DNA from 2 places in the Priestia sp. TRM10 genome. Region 2 is predicted to be linked to the other one. Evidence: a T-box and tRNA genes for the amino acid it is inferred to sense, from the RefSeq annotation. Region 2 holds a T-box; the other holds one or more tRNA genes.
The links. The T-box of region 2 lies ahead of serS (serine--tRNA ligase). A T-box ahead of a tRNA ligase gene usually reads a tRNA of that ligase, here a tRNA-Ser.
Positions count from the first base shown of each region.

Region 1: it has a tRNA-Ser gene. The T-box ahead of serS (serine--tRNA ligase) is inferred to sense a tRNA for this amino acid. The anticodon was not compared.

Region 1 covers NZ_JBJZOT010000015.1:1,045,553-1,049,978, reverse strand. The annotation lists gene ACK3CR_RS22160 (Na/Pi cotransporter family protein) at 1-18, shown strand, start outside; gene ACK3CR_RS22155 (Na/Pi cotransporter family protein) at 518-2,152, shown strand; tRNA gene ACK3CR_RS22150 (tRNA-Asn) at 2,282-2,356, shown strand; tRNA gene ACK3CR_RS22145 (tRNA-Met) at 2,360-2,433, shown strand; tRNA gene ACK3CR_RS22140 (tRNA-Ile) at 2,458-2,534, shown strand; tRNA gene ACK3CR_RS22135 (tRNA-Ser) at 2,546-2,638, shown strand; gene sodA (superoxide dismutase) at 2,847-3,452, shown strand; gene ACK3CR_RS22125 (MFS transporter) at 3,605-4,426, shown strand, end outside.
Region 2 covers NZ_JBJZOT010000001.1:3,787-8,212, reverse strand. The annotation lists gene ACK3CR_RS00045 (deoxynucleoside kinase) at 1-323, shown strand, start outside; tRNA gene ACK3CR_RS00040 (tRNA-Ser) at 448-540, opposite strand; gene serS (serine--tRNA ligase) at 715-1,989, opposite strand; T-box leader at 2,053-2,268, opposite strand; gene pdxT (pyridoxal 5'-phosphate synthase glutaminase subunit PdxT) at 2,324-2,911, opposite strand; gene pdxS (pyridoxal 5'-phosphate synthase lyase subunit PdxS) at 2,927-3,811, opposite strand; gene ACK3CR_RS00020 (serine hydrolase) at 4,007-4,426, opposite strand, start outside.

The sequences.
Region 1 (4,426 bases), on a different contig from region 2:
GTACGTAATTATAGTTAGTATGAATGAAAATAACCGTAGGCATAGATTTATGCCTACGGTTATTTTATCTTTATGTTAACATTTATCTTTATCTATTAAAGCAAGGAGAGGTTTTGAAGGAGTGATATTCTGGCAACACAATACTTAAAATGTTAAAAAGGAATTTATAGGAGGAGAAAACGTCTTTTTTAATACTTTTGCAAAACAATAGATATTAACAATTATATAGGAGTGGTGCTAGCTTCAACCATGTTTAAGGTATAGAAGAGCAATTGTTGAATAAGTATTTTACAACGTCTTTATAACTATTATAATGGCGAATTAATGTTATTGCGAATCCATATTTGTATTATCTCCTTTATAGCAAAAGGCTATTAAATAAAACAAAACAAGAAAGGATTAGATAAAAACATAAAGATATTGTTGTCTTTTAAGTATATTATCGTCCATACTTATAAATAAGTCCTTCTATCGGAGAACAAAGGGAAAGCATCATGATGCTAAAGGAGGGGAAGCGGTGGATGTAACGCTCCAGAAGCAAATTTTTGAATTTATTGGAGGTCTTGGCCTCTTTGTATTTGCGATTACATATTTAGGAGAAGGATTACAGAAATCAACAGGGGAGAGGCTCAGGAAAATTATTGATACGTTTACGAGCAATCCTATTATCGGTGTTTTTGCCGGAATGATTTCAACAATTCTTGTTCAAAGCAGTTCTGGAATGATTATTATTGTGCTTGGTTTAGTAAGTGCAAGATTTATGACATTAAGACAAGCTATTGGCGTTATAATGGGAGCAAACATTGGTACAACGCTAACAGCTTTCATTATTGGTATCAATTTTAGCTCTTATTTTCTTCCTGCACTAGCCGTTGGCTCGATGCTTATTGTATTTTTTTACAGTAAAAAAGTTCATTATATAGGCCAAGTTATTTTTGGATTTGGGGCTTTATTTCTAGGCTTAGAGCTTATGGGAGATGGTATGAGAGAGATTGTTTCGTTAGACATATTTCAAGAATTTATTTTAAATATGGGGAACAATCCTTTTTTTGGAGTAAGTATGGGGACAATTTTTACTGCAGTTGTCCAAAAGTCAAGTGTTTCAATTGGGGTTTTGCAAGAGTTGTATAAGCAGGATTCTATTAGCTTAACAGCGGCACTCCCTGTTTTATTTGGTGCAAATATTGGGACAACAGTGACGGTCGTTTTAGCTTCTTTAAGTGCCTCTGTACTTGCTAAAAGGGCAGCTTTAACGCATGTCTTATTAAATGTGTCAGGGACGATTGTTTTTTTAGCATTTCTTCCTGTTTTTACAGCATTTATATCTGTTGTTCAAGTTTCTTTTCACCTCAATGGAGCAATTACAATTGCTGTTGCTCACGCTGTCTTTAATATTTTTAACTCACTTCTTTGGCTCCCATTTGTAGGTGCACTCGTATATTTAGTTACAAAAGCTTTTCCAGAAAGAAATACCTTTGCAACTCAAAATCAGGGATATCTTGATAGACAGTTTATTGAGCAAGCCCCAACAGTTGCCTTGAGTCAAGTACAAAAAGAAATTATTGAAATGAGTCATCTTTTATTAAAAAACTTTGTACAAGCTTACAGCTATTTAAGTACGAGAGATCGTATACATGCTCAAGAAGTCGCAAATCTAATGGAAATATTAGAAAGCAAGGAAAGGAAAATAAAAGCGTATTTTCTCCTGTTATCTGAGAATGCTTTATCAACGCTTGAGAGTGAAGATTACTTTAGACTCCAAGAAGAAGTGCATTATTTAAAAAGAATAGGAGCTCATTGTGAGAATATTACGGAATTTGTGGATTATCAACTGGCTAATAAAGTCTTTTTTACAAATGAGGCTTCTTCAGATTTAGAAGAAATGTTCCAAAGTACTTCAAAAGCCCTTTCTGAAACAATAAAAGCTTTGGAAAGTAAAAACATAAAAAGCGCCCGCGGCGTTCTTGAAATTGAAGATCGGATTGATCGAATGGAAAGGGTACTGCGCAAAAAGCATATTCTACGTTTGAATGAAGGAGAATGTTCAGGAGCAGCTAGTATCTTATTTGTGGATATTATTAATAATTTGGAGCGAATTGGAGACTATGCTGAAAAACTATCTCAGCATATTTTAGAACAAAACAATTCTTAATTGTTAAGGGTGAGAGTTGAATGGAAAATAGAAAGCTATCATCCTTAACTTTAACTTTATTTTTTTTCTTAGAAAACGATTGACAAAAGCTTGTCTTGATGATAAATTAGATATTGTCCTATTTAATGTTCCACAGTAGCTCAGTGGTAGAGCTATCGGCTGTTAACCGATCGGTCGTAGGTTCGAATCCTACCTGTGGAGCCATTTGGCGGTGTAGCTCAGCTGGCTAGAGCGTACGGTTCATACCCGTGAGGTCGGGGGTTCGATCCCCTCCGCCGCTATTGTTTTATTATAATATTCATAATGGACCCTTAGCTCAGCTGGTTAGAGCAGACGGCTCATAACCGTCCGGTCGCAGGTTCGAGTCCTGCAGGGTCCACCATAATTTCAGGTGGAGGAATACCCAAGTCCGGCTGAAGGGATCGGTCTTGAAAACCGACAGGGGTGTCAAAACCCGCGGGGGTTCGAATCCCCCTTCCTCCTCCATACATATAACATTAACAAGTTTTCTGCTAAGCAGAAAACTTTTTTTGTTTAATCGTATAAAAATCGGGTAAAAGGTAAATATAAACTCGTTGTTTCAGCAAGAAGAAAATCATTTTAATTGAAACAATAGGGTATATTTGCTATTCTAAAGCTAACGGAGCAATTTTTGCTACCACAAATTTTACATATTCTAAAGGAGGAATTTTTCATGGCACATGAATTACCACAATTACCTTACGCGTATGACGCACTTGAACCACATATCGACAAGGAAACAATGAACATTCACCATACGAAACACCACAACACATATGTAACTAAGTTAAACGATGCAATCAAAGGTACTGATCTTGAAGCTAAAAGCATTGAAGAACTAGTATCAAACTTAGACGCTGTACCTGAAAACATTCGTACAGCTGTACGCAACAACGGTGGTGGACATGCTAACCATAGCCTTTTCTGGACACTCCTTTCACCAGAAGGTGGCGGTGAGCCAACTGGCGAATTAGCAGATGCAATCAACAAAAAATTTGGAAGCTACGAGAAATTCCAAGAAGAATTCGCAGCAGCTGCAGCAGGCCGCTTCGGTTCTGGTTGGGCTTGGCTTGTTGTAGACAACGGCGAAGTTGCAATTACAAGCACTCCAAACCAAGATTCACCGCTTATGGAAGGTAAAACACCTGTCCTAGGCTTAGATGTTTGGGAGCATGCTTACTACTTAAACTACCAAAACCGTCGTCCAGACTACATTTCAGCATTCTGGAATGTTGTAAACTGGGACGAAGTATCAAAACGCTACGAAGCAGCAAAATAAGAGAAACGCTTCTAATAAAAAGGCTCGGAGACAACATGTCTCTGAGCCTTTTTATTAGAGAAGTTATATTCCTTTGTTCAAAATTACATTATGTAGTATAACTCTTTTATCTTTTGCCAAACTAGGGGTAGAAGAGAAAAGGAGTTTTACGTATGGCAGTTTTGAAAAAAGTGTTTGGGGATGTTGAAGTTACGAAAGATCTTTTGCTTCTTTTAACGGTTGGAGCTCTTTATTCACTTGCAATATCATTATCCAATACGTTTGTAAACGTCTATTTATGGAAGCAATCAGGGCAGTTTTTGGATCTTGCTCTCTACAACTTAGCCATTGTGATTTTTCATCCTTTGACATTTGTTGTAGCAGGGAAGCTTGCTAAGAAAGTGGATCGAGTTATTGTCTTAAGACTAGGAGTATCATTTTTAGCAGTCTTTTATATTACGGTCTTACTTGTTGGAAACAATGCTTCATCGCTCCTTTTACTCTTAGGAGCTTTACTTGGAATTGGCTATGGATTTTACTGGCTTGCTTTTGATGTATTAACATTTGAGATTACAGAACCTGAAACAAGAGATTTTTTTAACGGATTTATGGGCATATTGAATTCGTTCGCAGGAATGATTGGTCCCATTGTAGCAGGATTGATTATCTCGTCTTTCATTAAAATGACGGGATATAAAATTATCTTTTTTACTTCTTTATTTTTATTCCTCAGCGCTGTTGTGTTAAGTTTTTTTCTTCAAAGGAGAGAAGCAGAAGGGAATTATCGCTTTAAAGAAGTACTTGCGGAACGAAAAAAGAATCGAAACTGGCGTCTTATTTTATATGCACACCTTTTCCAAGGAATCCGAGAAGGAACCTTTATTTTTATTATCTCTGTTCTTGTTTTTATTACGACAAACAGTGAACTTGCACTAGGAACATTTGGTCTTGTTAATTCTGCCGTCGCTTTTGTGGGCTATTATTTAGCATCACGA
Region 2 (4,426 bases):
CTCCTGTTGATTATGAAACATACAGAAGCTTATTTGATGCAATGGTTTTAACACCTTATTTTCCTAAGCCTACGCTTCTTATTTATTTAGAAGGAAATCTAGAACAAATTATTCAGCGAATTCGAAAACGAGGACGAGCAATGGAACAAGAAACTCCCCTCTCGTACTGGGAAGAAATGCACAATCGCTATGAAAATTGGATCAATTCATTCAATGCTTGCCCTGTGCTTCGCCTAAATATTTCAGACTATGATTTATTGGAAGACCCAACTTCTATTGAAAACATTATCGAGAAGATATCTCAAACTATAAATAATCATTAAAAAAGACAAAGCATCCTATTAGGATGCTTTGTCTTTTTTTACTTTAATATACAAAAAACTCGCTACATCATATGCAACGAGTTCCAATCTCCAATTTATATGCGCTATCTTTAATTTGTAATAATGGAGGAGGAAGGGGGATTCGAACCCCCGCGGGTTTTGACACCCCTGTCGGTTTTCAAGACCGATCCCTTCAGCCGGACTTGGGTATTCCTCCGTCTCGACAAGAATAAATATATCATTATTTTCTACATTCGTCAACAATTTTATACATTTTTTTTAGAAAAATGCTGATTTTCTTCATTTCTATGAAGTATAACCCTAGTCTCTCTTTTTACTCTAAAAAAAGAGACAAGAAAACCGTCGGTTATTCTTGCCTCTTTTTTAGACATTATTTAATTACAGATCGATTTCCCATGTATGGACGTAACACTTCTGGAATTACAATAGAACCATCTTCTTGTTGGTAATTTTCTAAAATAGCCGCAACAGTACGCCCAATTGCAAGACCAGATCCATTTAGCGTATGCACATGTTCAGGTTTTCCATTTGTTTCACGGCGGAAACGAATATTTGCACGACGTGCTTGGAAACCTTCAAAGTTTGAACAAGAAGAGATTTCACGGTATGTTCCATAGCTTGGTAACCATACTTCAATATCATACTTTTTAGCTGCTGTGAAACCTAGATCACCTGTACACATGCTCATAACGCGATATGGAAGACCTAGAAGTTGAAGTACCTTTTCAGCATGACCTGTTAATTTCTCGAGTTCGTCATAAGAATCTTCAGGTTTAACAAAACGAACAAGTTCTACTTTATTGAATTGATGTTGACGGATAAGACCACGTGTATCACGCCCTGCAGAACCTGCTTCAGAACGGAAGCAGGTGCTATATGCCGCATAGCTTACTGGAAGCTGATCTCCTTTTAAAATCTCATCGCGATGAAGATTAGTGACAGGAACCTCTGACGTCGGAATTAAGAAATAATCTTCCTTCTCGATTAAAAATGCATCTTCTTCAAACTTTGGAAGCTGTCCTGTTCCTGTCATGCTTGCTCTATTCACCATGTATGGAGGTAAGATTTCCTCATATCCATGCTCATCAATATGAAGGTTCAACATAAAGTTAATTAACGCTCGCTCAAGTCTTGCTCCAAGTCCTTTATAAAATACAAAACGACTTCCAGTTACTTTAGCAGCACGCTCAAAATCTAACAATTCTAAGTCTGTTGCTAAATCCCAATGTGGTTTGGCCTCAAATGCAAACTGAGGAACTTCTCCCCACGCTCTTACTTCTACATTATCATCTTCTGTTTCTCCAACTGGTACAGTTTCATGTGGAACATTTGGAATAGAAAGAAGGAGTTGTTGAAGTTTCTCTTCAACAGAACGTAATTCTTCATCAAGAGCTTTTACTTTATCTCCTACTTCTCGCATTTCTGTAATAAGATGATCCGCATCTTTCTTCTCTCTCTTTAACACTGCTACTTGCTGTGATACTTCGTTTCTTTTACTTTTAAGCTCTTCTGTTTGAGCAATAAGCTCACGACGCTTGCTATCTAATTCTTCAAATGCTCCAAGATCTGTTAAATCTTCTCCTCGATGTTGAAGCTTTTCTTTTACTTCTTGAAAATTTTTGCGTAAGAATTTTAAATCTAACATGTTTTTAACTCCTTTACATTAATAATTAAGGCAAATAAAAAACTCTCGCCCCTTACATTATCTGTAAGGGACGAGAGTTACCCGCGTTGCCACCCTAGTTAAAAGAGACTGATGTCTCTTTCCACTTTATAAAATAACGGTTTAACACCGAAATTGCCTACTGCATTGTTCAACAATTCACTCCAGGATGGATTCATAAGCTTTATCTACTAGTTTGCACCAACCACTAGCTCTCTTAAAGATAAGAGTCTTATTACTATTTCCCTTCAACGTGCTATCTATATTCAACTTATACATCATAATGTACTATAAGTTTTAACTTGTTGCAATGCTTTTATACTGTCTCTTTAGAAGATGTTTCCACCATTTGTACAAAATGCTGTGCAAGGCGATAATCATCTGTTAACTCTGGATGGAAAGAACAGCCTAGGAATGAACCTTGCTGAGCTGCTACAATTCGATCTCCATGCATTGCTAACACTTCAACATCTTGTCCAACTTCCACAATATGTGGAGCACGGATAAAGACTCCAATAAAGTCTTCTCCAACACCTTTAATAGATAATGCAGCTTCAAAGCTCTCCCTTTGACGTCCAAAAGAATTGCGTTCTACTTTAATATCCATAACTCCTAGGTGTGGTTCACTATAACCAACAAGATCACTAGCTAATAAGATCAAGCCAGCACATGTGCCAAACATAGGTTTTTTTTGAGCAGCAAATGCTTTTAGCGGCTCCATGAACCCATACTTATCAATAAGGCGTCTCATTGTTGTACTTTCTCCACCTGGGAGTACAAGACCATCGATACTTTCTAGCTGTTCGACTTTTTTTACTAAAACAACTTCTGCTCCAGCACATTCAAAAGCCTTTGCATGTTCTCTTACTGCACCTTGCAAAGCAAGTATACCGATTGTTGTCATAAAACCAGACCTTTCTTACCAGCCACGCTCTTGCATACGATTTTCTGGTAATAGTGTTGAAATTTCAATCCCTTTCATTGCATTACCAAGTCCTTTTGAAAGGCTTGCAATCAATTCATAATCTTGATAATGTGTTGTTGCTTCTACGATAGCACGAGCAAACTTAGCTGGATTGTCGGATTTGAAGATCCCTGAACCTACAAATACCCCATCTGCTCCAAGCTGCATCATAAGCGCTGCATCTGCTGGTGTAGCTACACCACCTGCTGCGAAGTTTACAACAGGAAGACGTCCCTCTTCCTTAATTTGAAGAAGAAGTTCAAATGAAGCCCCAAGATTTTTAGCTTCTGTCATTAGCTCATCTTCATTCATCCCTACTACCTTACGAACTTGAGCATTCACCTTACGAATATGACGAACAGCCTCTACAATATTCCCTGTACCTGGCTCACCTTTTGTACGAAGCATAGAAGCTCCTTCTCCAATACGACGCGCTGCTTCACCTAAATCACGACATCCACAAACGAATGGTACAGTGAAGTCACTCTTATATAAGTGAAACTCTTCATCTGCAGGAGTTAATACTTCACTTTCATCAATATAGTCAACTCCCATTGCTTCAAGAACGCGAGCCTCTACAATATGTCCGATACGCGCCTTTGCCATAACAGGAATAGAAACAGCATTTACTACTTCCTCAACAATAGTTGGATCTGCCATACGGGCAACTCCACCTGCTGCACGGATATCAGCTGGCACACGCTCAAGTGCCATAACAGCTACTGCTCCAGCTTCCTCTGCGATTTTAGCTTGCTCAGCGTTAATAACATCCATAATAACGCCGCCTTTTTGCATTTCTGCCATACCTCTTTTAACACGATCTGTTCCACGATTGTTCATGTTGATATTCCCTCCTACTAAGAGTCTAGCCAATGTAATAATGTTTAATTTGAATATATACTATTTAGACAATTCAAATTCCTATTTTTCATTCTACATGATTTCTCAACAAAATCCTATCTAAATTCAGTAGATAGTTTAATCAAAAAAAGAAGAATGCATCTGGTAATTTAAACCATAAGCATTCTTCTTATATCAAAACCAGCCTTTAACCATGTTTGCAGCACTTGTCCACATGTCAGCAAAGAAGTCTCCGATACTTCTGAACATAAGTGAGAACCAATTAGCTTTGTCAATATCTTCTTTCATCACAATAGGAACTCCTGATTGGTTCTCCCCATCAGTTGTTAAATATCCAAATTGATCATCCTTGTACTTAACATTGATATATCCAACTTCTTCTCCCTTTTTGATTGGAGCAATAAGTTTTCCATCGTTATTTAATTTCTTTTCATTTACTACAAGTTCTGTTTCCACAGCTTTTTTAGCATTTTCTCCTTTTTCAACAACTACTTTTAATGGCTCTTTTGTTGTTACTTTAGCTTCTTTTTCATTTCCTTTTGCAACTTTTACTTTTTCTTTCAAAGTATAGCCAGCAGGATGAAGAGTTTTTAC